Regions from separate parts of the Hydrogenophaga crocea genome, predicted to be linked through region 2. Evidence: predicted binding sites of a transcription regulator. Region 2 holds the regulator's gene; each other region holds the start of a gene.
What was found. The regulator LexA, encoded in region 2, represses DNA repair genes until DNA is damaged. The targets are predictions, from matches to a motif close to ACTGTATNNNNATACAGT.
Positions count from the first base shown of each region.

Region 1 (5,712 bases), 120 kb from region 2:
GCAACAGGCGCAGTTCGTCGAAGTACACCGGGCGGTTGCCACGCACCACGAGCTTGAGCGGCTCGGGCAGCAGAAAACCCGGCTGCGGGGTGTCGGTGAGCGGCACCGCCTGGCGCGGCAGTGGCCGATCGGCGGGCTGCCAGCGGCACATGGCTTCGGGACGGTGGTCGGCCACGGGCACGGGGCGCAGCACGCGCTGCTCGCCCAGCCGCGCGGCGATGCGCTCGAGCACCCGCGGCAAGGCCTCGCCGCCCTGCGCCGCGCCGGGCGTGGGCGGCAGCAGGTCGGTGCTGGTCTCGACCAGGGGGCGCACCTCGTCGGCCCGCAGCCACAACTCGCCCACAGGCGCCTGCAGCTGCACGTGCGCCAGGTGCTCGGCCAGCAGGCGCGCCAGGTGCTCGACGTCGCGCGTGGGCTGCGCGGTGCGCACGCCCAGGGCGTCTTCGGGACCGACCTCGCGCGAACGCATCGCGTCGTGCGCCCAGCGCAGCGTGAAGGCCAGCACCCCGCTGCGCCGCGCGAACAGCCAACCCGCCAGCTGCATCAGCAGGCGGCGCGCCCCGAACACCAGGGCGCCGGCCTCGTCCACGCGCGACGGCAGCTCCAGGCGGGCCTCGAACACCTCGGGCGCGACCAGCCAGCCATGGGCCTCGTGGGCCTCGCCATACAACTGGTCGAGCGCATGCAAGAGGGCCTGATCGAAACGGCGTCCGAGCGCGGCGCGCGGGCGGCGGCGCAGCTCGCCCAGGGTGCGGCAGCCGGTCTGCGCCAGGGCCTGGGCGTGCGGGCGCGCCGCGCTCAGCACGGACAACGGCAAGGCATCGAGCGCTGGCGCGAGTGTGCGGCCGTCGAGCTCGCCCCGGCCGGCTCGCGCCAGGGCCAGCGCAGCCAGGCCGTTGGGCCCCCAGGCCATGGCCTCGGCCCCGAGCTGCGCGGCCTCGCTCTGCACGCGTGCGCGCAAGGCCGCGCGGCCACCGAACAGGCGCACGCTCGCCGACAACTCGACCAGCACGGCCTCGTCGACCAGCGCCACCCGCGGCGTGTACCCCAGGGCCCAGAGCCCGAGCGCGCGCTGGGTGGCCTCAGTGCAGGACGGGCTCGGACACAGGGCGCACCACCACACGTGCGGGCTCCGTCGAAGGCCTTGGCAGCGGCCACAGCCGCGGCGGCAACACGGCCGCCAACCCGGGCGGCACCACCTGCAGGCGCAACGGCCGCGCCAGCGGCGGCCCTTTGCGCTTGAGCAACTCGAGTTCAATGCCCCAATCGGGCTGCGCCCGGGTCTTCAGGCGCAAGGGTGCGGGCGAGGCCTGGTGCGCGGCCTGGGCCGGCCGGCAGATGAACACGGGCGCGTCGTGCTCGGCTGCGAGCACCTGCAGGCGGCGCAGTTGCGGTCCGCGCGCCTGCGGCAACCAGGCCAGCACCGCGCCGCCGGTGCGGGCCTTGATCAGCTGCTCGGTGCTCCACAGGCGCTCGGCCGGTGCCCGGGCCTGCAGCCAGACCAGTTGCCGCGCCGGCAGGCCCCAGGCCACCAGCCCGGGCAGGTGCGGCGGGTGCGGCGGCCCGACCAGCAGCAGCTCCCGGCCTTCGCGGGCCAGGCTGGCCAGCACGGGCGCCAGCAGGCGCCACTCGGTGCCGCCATCGGGCTCGCCCAGGATTTCGGTGAGGGCGTGTGCGGGCCAGCCGCCCCCGGGCAGCACGGCGTCGAGCGGCGCAAAACCGCTGGACCAGGTGCGCCGCACGGCCGCGTCGAGCTGATTGGCCGACCAGACGCCGGCGGGCCAGGCAGGGGCCACGGACGCAGAAGGCTTCAAAACGGCCAGGGACATGGTGTCCTCCGGCGCGGTGGCTGGATCATGGAATCCTCACGATACTGTATTTATTTACAGTATAAAGAGTTCACGCAGCCGGAAAGCAAAAAAGCCCTCGAACCTTTCGATTCGAGGGCTTTCGCAATAAATGGTCGGCGTGGCGGGATTCGAACTCGCGACCCCTTGCACCCCATGCAAGTGCGCTACCAGGCTGCGCTACACGCCGACAAGCCTCGCATTATAGCCTGCGAAAAAGGCCGTTTTCAGGGAGTCAGGCGCAGAAGTTCGCGAATTTCGAGCAACTCGCGCCGCACCTCGCTCACGAGCGAAGTCGGGACCACCGGCGCGGCCACCGTGGCCGACACCACCACCGTGTCGTCCTCGTGGATGACGGCGTCGAGATCGATCACATCGATGGCCTCGTCCTCGTCGTCGCGGCGGCGCTTCTCGTCGCGTTCGGTCTGGGCCAGTTCCTGCAACTTGTTGCGCGCCCCGCTGATGGTGAAGCCCTGTTCGTACAGCAGCTCGCGGATGCGACGGATCATCAACACCTCGTGGTGCTGGTAATAGCGCCGGTTGCCCCGGCGCTTCATGGGGCGCAGCTGAGTGAACTCCTGCTCCCAGTAGCGCAGCACGTGCGGCTTGACGCCACAGAGCTCGCCCACCTCACCGATGGTGAAGTAGCGCTTGGCGGGAATCGGGGGGAGAGAATTCTCCATGTAAATCAAGGCGGTAGAAACCGAACCTTGAATTTACTCTAAGTGCCGGCCAACCGGAGGGGGGTATGCCGGTTTTCGTGAGATATGTTGCAGCCAGACTCCAGGCGGCCGAGCAGCGGCGATCAATCGCCGATGACCGCCGCCTGCACCTGCTCCTTGAGCTTGGGGCTGGCGTGGAAGGTGACCACGCGGCGTGCCTCGATGGCCACGGGCTCGCCGGTGCGCGGATTGCGGCCGGGACGGGCCGCCTTGGTGCGGATCTGGAAATTGCCGAAGCCGGAGATCTTCACGTCGGTCCCGTTGACCAGGCTCTCGGTGATGAGGTCGAAGAAAGCGTCGATCATGTCCTTGGACTCACGCTTGTTCAGACCGATCTGGTCGAACAGCAGCTCGGCCAGTTGCGCCTTCGTGAGGGCCGGGGTTTCGAGGCTTTCGACAGCCAGTTCCATTCTTCGATCTCCTTGCTTGCGACGGGCCGGGTTCAGGTGCGCAGGCGCGCGCCGGTGCGCTGTTGCAGCGCCGCCAGTGCCGCGGCCACCGTGGCCTCGATCTGTTCTTCGGTCAGTGTAGCGTCGTCGCGGTTGAGCACGAGGCGCACCGCGAGGCTCTTCTCGTCGGCGGCCAGGTTGCCCGCGGGCGCGCCTTTCTTGGGCCGGTAGACATCGAACAGCACCGCGTCGCGCAGCCACTCGCCGCCCGCGGCGCGGATGGCCGACAGCACCGCGTCGTGCGTCACCGACTCGTTCACCACCAGGGCCAGGTCGCGCTCGACCGGCTGGTGGCGGCTCACGCCCTGGAACACGGGCACGGGACGGGCCAGCACCGCGTCGAGTTCAAGTTCGAACAGCACGGGGGCGCTGGGCAAGTCGTAGGCCTGGCGCCAGCGCGGATGCAGTTCGCCCACATGGCCGATGCAGCGGCCATCGAGCCAGACGGCGGCGCAACGGCCCGGGTGCATCGCGGGGTGCTCGGCGGCGCGGAACTCGGCGCGGCGCGGCGCGAGCAGCGCCTCGACATCGCCTTTGGCGTCGAAGAAGTCGGCCACGCGTTCGGCCTCGCCCCACTGCAAGGCATTGACCGGACCGCCGGCCAGGCCGGCCACGCGCATGGGCTGGTCGAAGCCGGCCACGCTGGTGTCGCTGTCGGCGACCGACGTGTCCTTGCGGAACACGCGGCCGATCTCGAACAGGCGCACGCGCTCCGCGCGGCGGTCGAGGTTGAACTTGAGCGCGGCGATCAGGCTGCCCACGAGCGAGGAGCGCATCACGCTCATCTGGCTCGCGATCGGGTTGAGCAGCTTGATCGGGTCGGCGTTGCCCGCGAGTTCATGCTCCCACCGCGCCTCGACGAAGCTGAAGTTGATGGTTTCCTGGTAGCCCAGCTGCGCGAGCTGGCGGCGCAGCGCGAACGGGCCGCGGCGCGCCTCGGGGCGGATCTTGGCGGTGATGGGCGCCAGCGGCGGCGTGGTCGGCAGCTGCTCGTAGCCGATCAGGCGCACCACCTCTTCGATCAGGTCTTCCTCGATCTGCAGATCGAAGCGGTAGGCCGGCGGCGTGACGGTCACCGTGCCCTCGCCTTCCTGCACCGCCAGGCCCAGGCGACGCAGGGTGTCGGCGCACTGCGCCTGGCTCACGGGCATGCCGATGACCTTGCTCGCGCGCGCCACGCGCAGCGTCACGGGCCTGGGCTGCGGCACATTGACCACGTGGTCGTCGATCGGGCCGGCCTGGCCGCCGCAGATCTCGAGCACGAGGCGCGTGATGTGTTCGATGTGCTCGACCGTGGTCGAGGGATCGACGCCGCGCTCGAAGCGGTGGCCCGCGTCGGTGCTGAAGTTGTAGCGGCGTGAGCGGCCCGCGATGGCCTTGGGCCACCAGAACGCGGCCTCGATGTAGATGTTCTTCGTGTCGTCGGACACCGCGGTGGCGTCGCCGCCCATGATGCCCGCGAGCGACTCCACCGCCTGCTCGTCGGCGATCACGCCGACCTCGGCGTCGACCGTGATGGTGTTGCCGTTGAGCAGCTTGAGCGATTCGCCCGCACGGCCCCAGCGCACCTGCAGGCCGCCGTGGATCTTGTCGAGGTCGAAGATGTGCGAGGGGCGGCCGAACTCGAACATCACGTAGTTGGAGATGTCCACCAGCGGCGAGACGCTGCGCTGGCCGCAGCGCGCCAGTCGTTCCACCATCCAGGCCGGCGTCTGCACCTGCGTGTTCACGCCACGCACCACACGGCCGCTGAACCGGCCACACAGATCGGCGGCTTCCACGCGCACGGGCAGGCGCTCGGCCAGCGCCACGGGCGCCGCCGGGAAGCTCGGCGCCTGCAGCGGTGCACCCGTGATGGCCGAGAGCTCGCGCGCAATGCCGTACACGCTCAGGCAGTGCGCCAGGTTGGGCGTGAGCTTGAGCGTGAACAGCATGTCGTCGAGCGCGAGCTGCTCACGGATGTCGCGGCCCACCACGGCGTCGGCCGGCAGTTCGAGCAGGCCGCCATGGTCTTCCGAGAGCTTGAGCTCGCGCGCCGAGCACAGCATGCCCTGGCTTTCCACGCCGCGCAGCTTGCCGAGCTTGATCGCAAAGGGCTTGCCGTCGTCACCGGGCGGCAGTTCGGCGCCCACGAGCGCGCACGGCACCTTGATGCCCACGCGCGCATTGGGCGCACCGCACACGATGTTGAGCAAGGCGCCCTGCCCCACGTCCACCTGGCACACGCGCAGGCGGTCGGCGTTCGGGTGCTGCTCGGCGGCCCTGATCTCGCCCACCACGACCTTGGAGAACGGCGGGGCCACGGGGCGCAGCTCCTCGACCTCGAGCCCGGCCATGGTGAGGGTGTCGGCGAGTTGCTGGCTGGTCAGCGGCGGGTTGCAGAAGGCGCGCAGCCAGGATTCGGGGAATTGCATGGTGGTCGCTTGTCGGCTGGTCGGCTTATCGGAACTGGCTGAGGAAACGCACGTCGCCGTCGAAGAACAGGCGCAGGTCGTTCACGCCATAGCGCAGCATGGTCAGGCGGTCGGGCCCCATGCCGAAGGCAAAGCCGATGTAACGCTCAGGGTCCAGGCCCATGTTGCGCACCACGTTCGGGTGCACCTGGCCCGAGCCCGCCACCTCGAGCCAGCGCCCGGCCAGCGGGCCGCTCTGGAACTGGATGTCGATCTCGGCGCTGGGCTCGGTGAACGGGAA
Region 1 is NZ_CP049989.1:1,164,797-1,170,508, reverse strand. Features, by position in the region: gene G9Q37_RS05730 (Y-family DNA polymerase) at 1-1,123, opposite strand, end outside; gene imuA (translesion DNA synthesis-associated protein ImuA) at 1,083-1,829, opposite strand; tRNA gene G9Q37_RS05720 (tRNA-Pro) at 1,961-2,037, opposite strand; gene G9Q37_RS05715 (MerR family transcriptional regulator) at 2,075-2,530, opposite strand; gene G9Q37_RS05710 (integration host factor subunit alpha) at 2,653-2,979, opposite strand; gene pheT (phenylalanine--tRNA ligase subunit beta) at 3,012-5,432, opposite strand; gene pheS (phenylalanine--tRNA ligase subunit alpha) at 5,458-5,712, opposite strand, start outside.
Region 1: imuA (translesion DNA synthesis-associated protein ImuA) is a predicted target of LexA. The motif match lies at 1,873-1,890, and genes of this name have one in related genera.

Region 2 (5,712 bases):
AACCCGCCCAAGGCCGAAGGCAAGGACGACGTGACCGGCGAGCCCCTGATCCAGCGCGACGACGACAAGGAAGAGACCGTCAAGAAGCGCCTCGAGGTGTACAGCGCACAGACCCGCCCGCTGGTGGACTACTACCGCCAATGGGCGCAGAACGACGCCGCCGCCGCGCCCAAGTACCGTGCCATCAGTGGCGTGGGCAGCGTGGAAGACATCACCGCGCGCGCGCTGCAGGCCCTGTCGGCCTGAACCCGCCCCGCGCCAGCGCAAGCCCCGCCCCGGCGGGGCTTTTTCATGCGCGCCCGGCTCAGGCCGGGCTCGAACGCAGTCCGTAGGTCTTGTCGCCCACGAACAGGTACTCGACGCGCAGCACCGGCTCACCGCGTTCGCCCTGGAAGGTGAAGCCCACCATCGCGATGCTGTCGCCCACCTTCACCTCGCTCACCTGCCACTGGTTCATGCGGAAGATGGGCGCGAGCTCGATCTGCCAGCGCCTGTCCTTGCGCGTGGGCACCACCGCGCGGCGCAGCAGACCCGCGCCGTCCACGCCTGCGGTCTGCGCGGGCAACGGCCGCTGCGCGAGCGCAGCCGGCACGGCCAGGCCCTCGGGCACTTCGAGCACCAACTCGGCATGCGGGTTGCGCCAGGCCGCCTGCACGACGCGGCCTTCGAGGTAGATCGGGCGGTCCTGATCGAAGCTGCTCCAGCCGTGGTGGGCGCGGGCCAGGCCGGCCACGCTGCCCAGGGCGAGCGCGCCACCGGCCTGCAGCAGGTTTCTGCGGTGCATGAGGGTCTCCTTCGTCGAGCGGTTCACACGTAGCCGATCCAGCGGCCGCAGGTGATGACCAGCAGCCACAACAGCGTGGACACCGCCATCAGCGCGCGCGCCGGACCGTCGAGGCGCTGCAGCGAGCCGCGCGCATGGAACAGGCCCGCGTTGCAGGCGGCCACCGCGATCAGCGCCATCTTGGCTGTGAACACGCGGTTGGCCAACAGTTCCTGCGGCATGGTGGCGAACATCACCAGGCCGCTCACCGCGCACAGCGAGAAGCCCGCCACCGCGATCGACAGACCCAGGCGGGCCAGCGGTTCGGCCGGCAGGGCCGGACCGAAGCCCCAGACCCGCGCCTCGATCAGCACCAGATTGCCCAGCAGCAAAGCGATGCCCACGATGTGGGCCACCTCGAGCATGGGATAGGCCCAGGGGTGCGAGGCCAGCGCGGCGAACATGGCTCAGCCCGGCAGCAGGTCGAGCGCCAGCGCCCAACGCGCCTTCACGGGCGACAGCCCGTCAAGCGCCTCGAAGGCCTGCGCGGGATGGCCCACCAGGGGCGCGCCGCTGCGCGTGGCCAGCACCACGCGCACACCGGCGTCGCGCGCGGCCCGCAAGGCCTGCAGCAGGTGCTGGTGCACCGAACCATTGCCGGTGCCGGCCACCACCAGCCCCTGCACCCCGGCCGCACACAGCGCCTCGACCTGCCAGGCGCCAGCGTCGGCATGGCTGTCGATCCAGGCCACACGCGGCAGCGCCGCGGCCGCGAGGAAGGCCGCGCAGCGCGGCCCGTGGCGGCCTTCGGCGGGCCAGTCGCGGAAGCGCCGCACGCGGCCCTCTTCCACCTGGGCGATCGCGCCCGCGTCGCCCGAGTCGAAAGGATCGGTGCGGTAAGGGTGCTGCTTGGCCACTTCGAACGCGCCGTGCACCCGGCCCGCGCACACCACGGTCACGCCGCGCGCGCCCGGGTGCGCGGCCACCGCGAGCGCATCGCTGAGGTTCTGCGGACCGTCGGGCGACACCGCGGTGGCGGGGCGCATGGCACAGGTGAGCACCACGGGCTTGGACGGCACCAGCAGGGTCTGCAGCAGGTAGGCGGTTTCCTCGAGCGTGTCGGTGCCGTGCGTGACCACCACGGCCTGCACCTGCGGATCGTGCAGCAACGCCTGCACGCGCCGCACCAGCGCCTGCAGCTCGGCCAGGCGCATGTCCTTGCTGTCGATTTGGGCCACCTGCTCGAAGCGGATGTCCAGCCCGGCCAGCGCCGGCAGCCCCGCTGCCAGGTCCTCCACGCGCACCTGGCCCGCCTCGTAGCCGACGTTGTCGCCGGCCTGCCGGGCCCGGCCGGCGATGGTGCCGCCCATGCCCAGCACCACGAACCGGGCGGTGGAATCTTCACGTGCCACTTGCGTCATCCTCGATAACTGGTTAAAAATACAGGCACTGGATACCCGAACAGTATCCGAACACCGACCGCGAGGCCCCATGCAAGACACCGCTGCCAGCCCCAAGCTCACCGCCCGCCAGCAACAGATCCTGTCGCTGATCCAGAGCACCATCGCCCGCACCGGCGCGCCACCCACGCGTGCCGAGATCGCGGCCGAGCTGGGCTTCAAGTCGGCCAATGCGGCCGAAGAGCACCTGCAGGCGCTCGCGCGCAAAGGCGTGATCGAGCTCGTGAGCGGCACCTCGCGCGGCATCCGGCTGCGCCGTGCCGACCTGCAGAGTATCAATGAGTCGCGCGAGCGCCAGATGGCCCTGCCCCTGCCCGGCCTCGCCCAGCTCGTGCTGCCCCTGATCGGCCGTGTGGCCGCGGGCTCGCCCATCCTTGCCCAGGAACATGTCGACCAGACCTACGCGGTCGAACCCGGCCTGTTCCAGCGCACGCCCGACTACCTGCTGCGCGTGCGCGGCATGTCCATGCGCGACGTCGGCATCCTCGACGGCGACCTGCTTGCGGTCGCGGCCACGCGCGAGGCGCGCAACGGCCAGATCGTCGTGGCCCGGCTCGGCGACGACGTGACCGTGAAGCGCTACATGCGCTTGCGCGACCACATCGAATTGCACGCCGAGAACCCCGACTACCCCACCATCGTGGTCGAGCCCGGCGAACCCTTCGAGATCGAAGGCTTGGCCGTGGGCCTGATCCGCAACAGCTTCCAGAACTGACCCGACCGGGTCCACGCCACCGTTGCGGGTGGCGGGCGTTGGGCCCTCACCCCGGTGAGCGGCACAACCCCGCGACGGCGGCTTCCACGATCAATCCTGCCTGTGTTCAACCCCGAAAGGCGTTTCACATGGGACTGTTCTTCCAATCCAGCAGCTGGCGCAAACCCCTGCAGCTCATCGAATGCTGGCTGCCCGAGCCTTCGCTCACGGGCCGCAGCGCGGCGCTGAGCCTGGCGCAGGCCGCCACGCCCACGCCCGCGGTGCGCCGCTTCGCGCGCGCGGGCTGGCTCGGCCGGCCCGCGGCCAACGAGTCGCTGGCGCGTGGCCGTCACGACGGCCGCGTGGCCCTCGCGGGCCGCATCGACGAGGTGTGCCGCGAACTCGATCGCCTGGCCGACCGCGAAGCCCAGGGCCGACGCCGATTGGCGCGCTGAGCGCGCGGGCTACATCCGGAAGCACCTTGGCGCCCTGGGGCGGCCGAAGGGTCATGAAGCGCGCGGGCACAATAAGCGCCCATGAACATCGTGATCCTCGACGACTACCAGGACGCCGTCCGCAAGCTGCAATGCGCTGAGAAACTCGAGGCCTATCCCGCCAAGGTCTTCACCAACACCGTGAAGGGGGTGGGCCAGTTGTCGGTCCGCCTGCGCGACGCCGACATCGTCGTGCTGATCCGCGAACGCACCCACATCACGCGGCAACTGGTCGACAAGTTGCCGCGGCTCAAGCTCATCGCCCAGACCGGTCGCGTGGGCAGCCACATCGACGTGGCGGCCTGCACCGAGCGCGGCATCGCCGTGGCCGAGGGTGTGAGCTCGCCTGTGGCCACGGCCGAACTCACCTGGGCCCTGGTGATGGCCGCCATGCGGCGCATTCCGCAGTACGTGTCCAACCTCAAGCACGGGGCCTGGCAGCAGTCAGGCCTCAAGTCGTCGGCCATGCCCGCCAACTTCGGGGTCGGCATGGTGTTGCGCGGCAAGACGCTGGGCATCTGGAGCTACGGCCGCATCGGCTCCATCGTGGCCGGCTACGGCCGCGCCTTCGGCATGCGCGTGGTGGTGTGGGGCTCGGAAGAATCGCGCGCCCGCGCCCTGGCCGACGGCCACGACGTGGCCACGAGCAAGGAAGGTTTCTTCGAAAGTTGCGACGTGCTGAGCCTGCACCTGCGGCTGAGCGAGCGCAGCATGGGCTGTGTGAAGCTCGACGACCTGCAGCGCATGAAGCCCACGGCGCTGATCGTGAACACCTCGCGCGCCGAGATCATCGAGCCCGAGGCCCTGCTGGCTGCGCTCAACCGGGGCCGACCGGGCATGGCGGCGGTCGATGTCTTCGAGTCCGAACCCATCCTGCAGGGCCATGCGCTGCTGCGGCTCGAGAACTGCATCTGCACGCCGCACATCGGCTACGTGGAGCAGGAGAACTACGAGACCTTCTTCAACTCGGCCTTCGACAACGTGGTGAACTTCATCAAAGGCACGCCGACGAACATCGTCAACCCGGGCGCCCTGCAGGTCCGGCGCTGACCGGCCGCGCGCTCAGCGCGCGGGGTCGTCGCTGGAGCCGCCGTTGCGGTCGCTGTCGCGGCGCTGAACCGGCGGAATGTTGTCCAGGATCTCGAAGTCGATCATGCTTTCGCCCTCGCGGAACGCGCGGCTGCGGCCCGCCGTGGGTTCGACCGGCACGTCGACCTCGGGCAGCGAGGCCTCGAACTGCGATTCGATCTCGAGCTCTTCGATGTTCACGTCGAGCGCCACGCGCGGCGACGCCGGGGGGATCACGTGCAGGTCCATCGGCACAGTGACGTTGCGGCGCTGCGTCTCTTCGCCCGCCCCCGCCCCCGCCGGCGCGGAAGCCGCTTCGGCCTTGCCGGCCGCCTTGAGCGGCTGCATGTTGGTGTTCTGGAAATCGCGCGGCGGCTGGGTGCTGCCGGCATCGCGCTCCACCAGCTCCTTGGCGATGGCGTGCAGCATGAGCAGCTCGCGGTAGGCCTCGAGGTCGAACACCTCGGTCTCACCCTCCTGGCTGTCGCGGAAGATGCTGCGCTCGATCAGGTCGAGCACGCGCGGCTGCGGCCACAGGGCCTGGATGCGCGCGAATGCGGTTTCGTAGGCCTCGAGGCCGCGGCCCTTGTCGCTGTAGCGGTCGAACTGCGGCGCACCGGCGTTGAACACGGTGTTGAACTCTTCGCGCAGCGCGTCGTAGTCTTCGCGGCGGCCCAGGCGGTGGTAGAGGCGGAACAGGTCGAGGTAGGCCAGCGGGCTCGGCTCGTGGCTCTCGGCCAGGTGGTTGCGCAGCACCGCGATCGCCTGCTCGTCTTCACCGAGGGAAACAAAGAAATCGGCCTGCTGCTGCACGTCGAAGAGCTCTTCGGTCGCCACCGAACGCGACACGCCCATGGCGCTGGGCGCAAATTCACGGCGGTCGATCGGGGGCAGGCTGTCGGAGGCGGCCTTGCGCGGCATGGCGGGCGGCGGCAGCGGCACGGGCGCTGAATCGACGTCGACGTCGATCTCGTCGAGCGGCACCGGGGCGCTGGGTTCGAGGGCAGCACGGCGCGACGCGCGCGTCGGGGGCTCATCCGCCTCGTCCGCTGGCTGCTCGGCCCACCAGGCGCGCGACGCGTCCGAGGCCAGAGCGGTTTCACGGCGCTGGCGGCGCATCAGCACGGCGATGGCGGCCAGCGCCAGCGCCAGCAGGCCGCCGAGCAGGAACACCACCCAGTTGCTGTAACGGTCTTCCTCGGCCCGCGCGAGTTGCGCGGTCAGCTCGGCCAC
Region 2 is NZ_CP049989.1:1,282,776-1,288,487, reverse strand. Features, by position in the region: gene adk (adenylate kinase) at 1-246, shown strand, start outside; gene G9Q37_RS06310 (DUF6152 family protein) at 305-784, opposite strand; gene G9Q37_RS06305 (hypothetical protein) at 808-1,227, opposite strand; gene G9Q37_RS06300 (asparaginase) at 1,231-2,184, opposite strand; gene lexA (transcriptional repressor LexA) at 2,255-2,938, shown strand; gene G9Q37_RS06290 (hypothetical protein) at 3,067-3,372, shown strand; gene G9Q37_RS06285 (D-2-hydroxyacid dehydrogenase family protein) at 3,454-4,461, shown strand; gene G9Q37_RS21760 (hypothetical protein) at 4,474-5,712, opposite strand, start outside.

Region 3 (5,712 bases), 950 kb from region 2:
CGGCCAGCAGCGCGCGCCCGGGGCCCGCGACCGGGGCGATGGCCGCAATGGCTTCGGGATCGCGGTCCACACCCGTGACCGGGTGGCCGCGCTCGGCGAACCAGCGCAGGTGGCGCCCGCGCCCGCAGGCCAGGTCGAGCACCTCGCCGCCCGCGGGCACCAGGTGCGACCAGCGCCGCACCCAGGCCGAAGCCGCTTCGTTGCCGTGCATCAGAAGCAGCTCCAGAGGCGGTCGGCCATGTCGACCAGGAAGCCCGGGCGCTGGTACAGCGTGAAGGTGGCCAGCAGCAGGCCTATCGCCGCGGCCCAGGCCAGGGCGCGCTGGACCCTGGTCATGCCGCGGCCCCGGCGGCGCGCGGTGCGCGCGCAATCGGCGCTTCGCGCACCGGCAGGTTCACGATCGCCGCGAACACGCCGAGCGCGATCGCGATGTACCAGACGATGTCGTAGCTGCCGGTGCGGTCGTAGAGGTAGCCGCCCAGCCACACGCCCAGGAAGCTGCCGATCTGGTGGCTGAAGAACACGAAGCCGCCGAGCATGGACAGGTGGGCCACGCCGAAGATCTGCGCCACCGTGGCGTTGGTGGGCGGGATGGTGGACAGCCACAGCAGGCCCATGACGCCGGCGAAGATGTACACGCTCATGGGTGTGAGCGGCGCCCACAGGAACAGCGCAATGGCCACGGCGCGCGCGAGGTAGATGAAGGCCAGGATGTGGCGCTTGGCCATGCGCTGGCCGAGCGCGCCCGCGGCGTAGGTGCCGAACACGTTGAACAGTCCGATCAGCGCCAGCGCGTAGCTCGCCACCTGGGGCGACAGGCCGTTGTCCTTGAGGTAGCTGGGCATGTGCACGCCGATGAACACCACCTGGAAGCCGCACACGAAGTAGCCCGCCATGAGCAGCTGGAAGCTGCGGTACCGGAAGGCCTCGCGCAGCGCCTGGGCGATGGTCTGCTCGCGCTTGACGGCGGTGGCGCCGCCGAAGCCGGGCTCGCGCAGGCCCACGGCCAGCGGCACGATCAGCAGCACCGCCACGGCCAGCACCAGCAGCGCGTTCTGCCAGCCCAGGCTCTCGATCAGCTGGCCTTCGACCGGCACCATGAGGAACTGGCCGAACGAGCCCGCGGCCGCGGCCACGCCCATGGCCCACGAGCGCTTCTCGGCCGGCAGCTGGCGGCCGATGACGCCGTAGATCACGGCGTAGGTGGTGCCGGCCTGCGCGGCGCCGATCAGCACGCCGGTGGTGAGCGCGAAGCCGAGGGTGGAGGTGGACAGCGCCATGCCCGCCAGCCCCAGGCCGTAGAGCCCCGCGCAGACGATGAGCACGCGGAAGGCGCCGAAGCGGTCGGCCGCCATGCCCGCGAAGATGCCGAACAGGCCCCAGGCGATGTTCTGCACGGCCAGCGCGAAGGCGAAGGTTTCGCGCGTCCAGCCCTGGGCCTGGGTGATGGGCTGCAGCCACAGGCCGAAGCCGTGGCGGATGCCCATGGAGAGGGTGACGATGAGGGCACCGCAGGCGAGCACCTGGGCGGCGGAAAGGGGGCGGTGCGTGGACATCCCGGCACTCTAGCCGGAATGGCTGCCCCTGTCGGGCCCGGGGCTGCACCGCGGTCTTGAAAGTTCCGCACGGGATTGTGTCGCGGCGCGCATCGGTGACGCGTGGGCGACAGGATCGAGCGGCTCAGCGCAGCTCGAGCCGCACGAAATGCGGCGCCACCAGCCGCAGGCCGTCGAGCGTGCCCAGGTTCACCACGCTGGTGGCCACGAGGTGCAGCGTGCGGCCTTTGAGCGATTCGAGTGGCTGTGCATCGGCCGGCTGCGCGCTGGAGACGTCGGCCAGCGCGCGGAATTCGCGAACGTATTCGCTGGCGGCGCCGGACGCGGCGGGCCGCTGCTCGTGGAAATCCTTGCGCAGGCCGGGGTCGGTCTGCAGCGCCATGAAAGCGCCGTCGCACAGGCCGTCGGCGGGCACGGTCGCGGTGCAAGCGCGTGAGGCGAACAGTTCGTACGACGCGGGCGAAGGCGGTTCGGCCGTGGCACCCGACGAGTAGGGATGGAACATGGCGTTGCGGCGGTCACCGCTGCGCACCTCCTGCAGCCATTCGTGCGCCAGCGAGGCGCCGATCTGCAGGCTGCCCTGGGTTGGATCGTTGAAGCGCACCACGAGCCGGAACGGCGCGGCTTTCAGGCGCAGCACGCCGTCGCGCGGCAATGCGCTGCGCTGGCCTCCCTGCTCGATGAAGACCTGGTAGCCCAGGCCCGGACGGCGTTTCGCAGCGTCGAGCATCACGCCCTCGGCCCAGGTGGCCAGGGCGGTGTCGCCGCTTTCGAGCGCGCCCTGGTACAGGCTGTAGCGCATCACGGGCGGCGGCGCGGGGGCGCGGTCGTTGAACGGCAGCGGGTCGGCGCCGCGCTCGAGCAGGGCCTGGGCGAGCGGCCGCTTGCCCATCAGCGCGGCGGCCTGCAGCGGGGTCATGAGCGCGCCGGGCGCGCCGTCGGGCGAGGCGCCGCGCGCGATCAGCAGATCGGTGAGCGCGTCGTTCTCACGCAGGATGGCGCTGGTCAGCAGGGTATTGGCGCTGCCGCGCCAGGTGCTGTCGAGCGCGTCGATGCGCGCACCGCGCCCGCTCAGCTCGTCGAGCCAGGCGGCAAAGGTGGGGCCGTCGAGCACGGCGCTGGCCACGTCGAGCGGGCAGCCCAGGGGTGTGCAGCGGTTGGGGTCGGCGCCGCGGTCGAGCAGGGCGCGCACGGCGGCCAGGTCGCGCCGCTGCACGGCGCGCACCAGGGGCGTGGTGTCGTCGCCGAAGCGGGTGTTGGCATCGAGCCCCGCGGGCAGCGCGGCGATTTGCGCGGCCTGGCGTGTGTCCCAGAACGCGGCCTGGGTGCGCGCCTGGGCGTCTGCCAGCAGCTGGTCGGGGTGTGGCAGCCGGCCCTGTTGCACCATGCGCGCGGCCCAGGCCTCGAAGGCCGGCCCGGGGTCGAGCGCCAGCGTGGCGGGCGTTCGGGCCACGAGCTCCACCACCACCCAACCCGGGCCGGCGTTGTTGGGCAGCGGCGCCTCGATGGGGGCCGAGCGTGTGCCCGGCACCAGCAGATCGCGCAGGGCACGGCGCACCGGCGGCACCGGCTCGACCAGGTTGGCCGCCTGCCGGGTGGTGACGCTGCGCGCCAGGCCGCTGAAGCTGGCCAGCCGTGCCTGGCCCAGGCTGGGGTAGATGGCGGCCCGGTACTCGAAGGCCTGGCTCCCCGCGCTGTGCCGGGCGGCCACCAGCAAGGCCTGCCACTGCGCCGGCGACCGGGCCGGGGCCGGCTGGCCCGCCGCGGCCGGGGGCGCGGCGGTCTGCGCCCACAACGCCCCGGTGGGCAGCGCCGCCAGCAGCGCCAGAAGGAGGGCGGGGGCGGCGGCCCGGAGCCGGCGGCGGCGGGCGCCGGGGCAGGCGGTGGCGTGCGGGGTCAGGGGCATGGCGAAGGCGCGGAGCGGTGGAGGCAGCGGTCCGATTGTTGCGCCGCAAGCCCGCTGCGCGATGGTCTGTATGGGCATCCAGTGGTTTGCGCCATCCACCCCTACAATCCGCGCCCATGGCAAGCACCCCATCCACCTATTCCGAAGGCTCCATCCGCGTCCTCAAGGGGCTGGAGCCGGTCAAGCAGCGGCCGGGCATGTACACCCGCACCGACAACCCGCTGCACATCATCCAGGAGGTGCTGGACAACGCGGCCGACGAGGCCCTGGCGGGGTTCGGCAAGAAGATCAAGGTCACGCTGCACACCGACGGTTCGGTGAGCGTGGAAGACGAAGGCCGCGGCATTCCCTTCGGCCTGCACCCCGAAGAAAAGGCCCCCGTGGTCGAGCTGGTGTTCACCCGGCTGCACGCGGGCGGCAAGTTCGACAAGGGCAAGGGCGGCGCGTACAGCTTCTCGGGCGGCCTGCACGGCGTGGGCGTGAGCGTGACCAACGCACTGTCGCAGCGCCTGGAGGTGATCAGCTTCCGCGATGGCCAGGTGGCGCGTCTGGCCTTTTCGGGCGGCGACGTGATCGAGCCGCTGGCCGTGGCCGCGCGCGGCGAGGGCGACCGCAAGCAGGGCACCACGGTGCGCGCCTGGCCCGACGCGAAGTACTTCGAGTCGGCCGCGCTGCCCATGAACGAGCTGGTGCACCTGCTGCGCAGCAAGGCCGTGCTCATGCCCGGCGTGACCATGCAGCTCGTGGTCGAGAAGACCCGGGACGTGCAGACCTGGCAGTACAAGGGCGGCCTGCGCGACTACCTGCAGCAAACGCTCACCGCCGATCCGGTGATTCCCATGTTCGAGGGCGAGGGCTACGCCGAAAGCGGGCACGACAGCTTCGCCGAGGGCGAGGGCGCGGCCTGGTGCGTGGCCTTCACCGAAGACGGCGCTCCGGTGCGCGAGAGCTACGTCAACCTGATCCCCACCAGCGCCGGCGGCACGCACGACAGCGGCCTGCGCGACGGCCTGTTCCAGGCCGTCAAGGGCTTCATCGAGCTGCACGCGCTGCTGCCCAAGGGCGTGAAGCTGCTGCCCGAAGACGTGTTCGCGCGCGCCAGCTACGTGCTGAGCGCCAAGGTGCTCGACCCGCAGTTCCAGGGCCAGATCAAGGAGCGCCTGAACTCGCGCGACGCGGTGCGCCTGGTGTCGAGCTACGTGCGCCCCGCGCTCGAGCTCTGGCTCAACCAGCACGTGGAGCACGGCAAGAAGCTCGCCGAGCTCGCCATCAAGGCCGCGCAGACGCGCCAGCGCGCGGGCCAGAAGGTGGAGAAGCGCAAGGGCAGCGGCGTGGCCGTGCTGCCCGGCAAGCTCACCGACTGCGAGAGCCGCGACCTCGGCCACAACGAGATCTTTCTGGTCGAGGGCGATTCGGCCGGCGGCAGCGCCAAGATGGGCCGCGACAAGGAATGCCAGGCCATCCTGCCGCTGCGCGGCAAGGTGCTCAACACCTGGGAGGTCGAGCGCGACCGCCTGTTCGCCAACAACGAGATCCACGACATCGCGGTGGCTATCGGCGTCGACCCGCACGGCCCCAACGACACGCCCGACCTGAGCGGCCTGCGCTACGGCAAGGTCTGCATCCTGTCGGACGCCGACGTGGACGGGTCGCACATCCAGGTGCTGCTGCTCACGCTGTTCTTCCGCCACTTCCCCAAGCTGATCGAGGCCGGCCACGTGTACGTGGCGCGCCCGCCGCTGTTTCGCGTGGACATTCCCGCGCGCGGCAAGAAGCCCGCGGCCAAGGTGTACGCGCTCGACGACGGCGAGCTGCAGGCCATCCTGGACAAAGCCGCCAAGGAAGGCGTGCCCGCCGACAAATGCCAGGTGAGCCGCTTCAAGGGCCTGGGCGAGATGAGCGCCGAGCAGCTCTGGGACACCACGCTCAACCCCGACACGCGCCGCCTGCTGCCCGTCACCCTGGGCGCGCACGACTTCGCGACCACCGAAGCGCGCATCACCCAGCTCATGGGCAAAGGCGAAGCCGCCGCCCGCCGCGAACTCATGGAACTCCACGGTGACGCCGTGGAGGTGGACATCTGATGACCGACGAGACCACCCCCGAACTGCCCCTGGCGACGGCCGAGCCCGACGACAGCCTGGCCGCCTACGCGCAGCGCGCCTACCTCGAGTACGCGCTCTCCGTGGTGAAGGGCCGCGCCCTGCCCGACGTGTGCGACGGCCAGAAGCCGGTGCAGCGCCGCATCCT
Region 3 is NZ_CP049989.1:2,230,313-2,236,024, reverse strand. Features, by position in the region: gene G9Q37_RS10585 (class I SAM-dependent methyltransferase) at 1-211, opposite strand, end outside; gene G9Q37_RS21945 (hypothetical protein) at 211-336, opposite strand; gene G9Q37_RS10580 (MFS transporter) at 333-1,556, opposite strand; gene G9Q37_RS10575 (ankyrin repeat domain-containing protein) at 1,681-3,462, opposite strand; gene G9Q37_RS10570 (DNA topoisomerase IV subunit B) at 3,579-5,546, shown strand; gene parC (DNA topoisomerase IV subunit A) at 5,546-5,712, shown strand, end outside.
Region 3: G9Q37_RS10570 (DNA topoisomerase IV subunit B) is a predicted target of LexA. The motif match lies at 3,528-3,545, and genes of this name have one in related genera.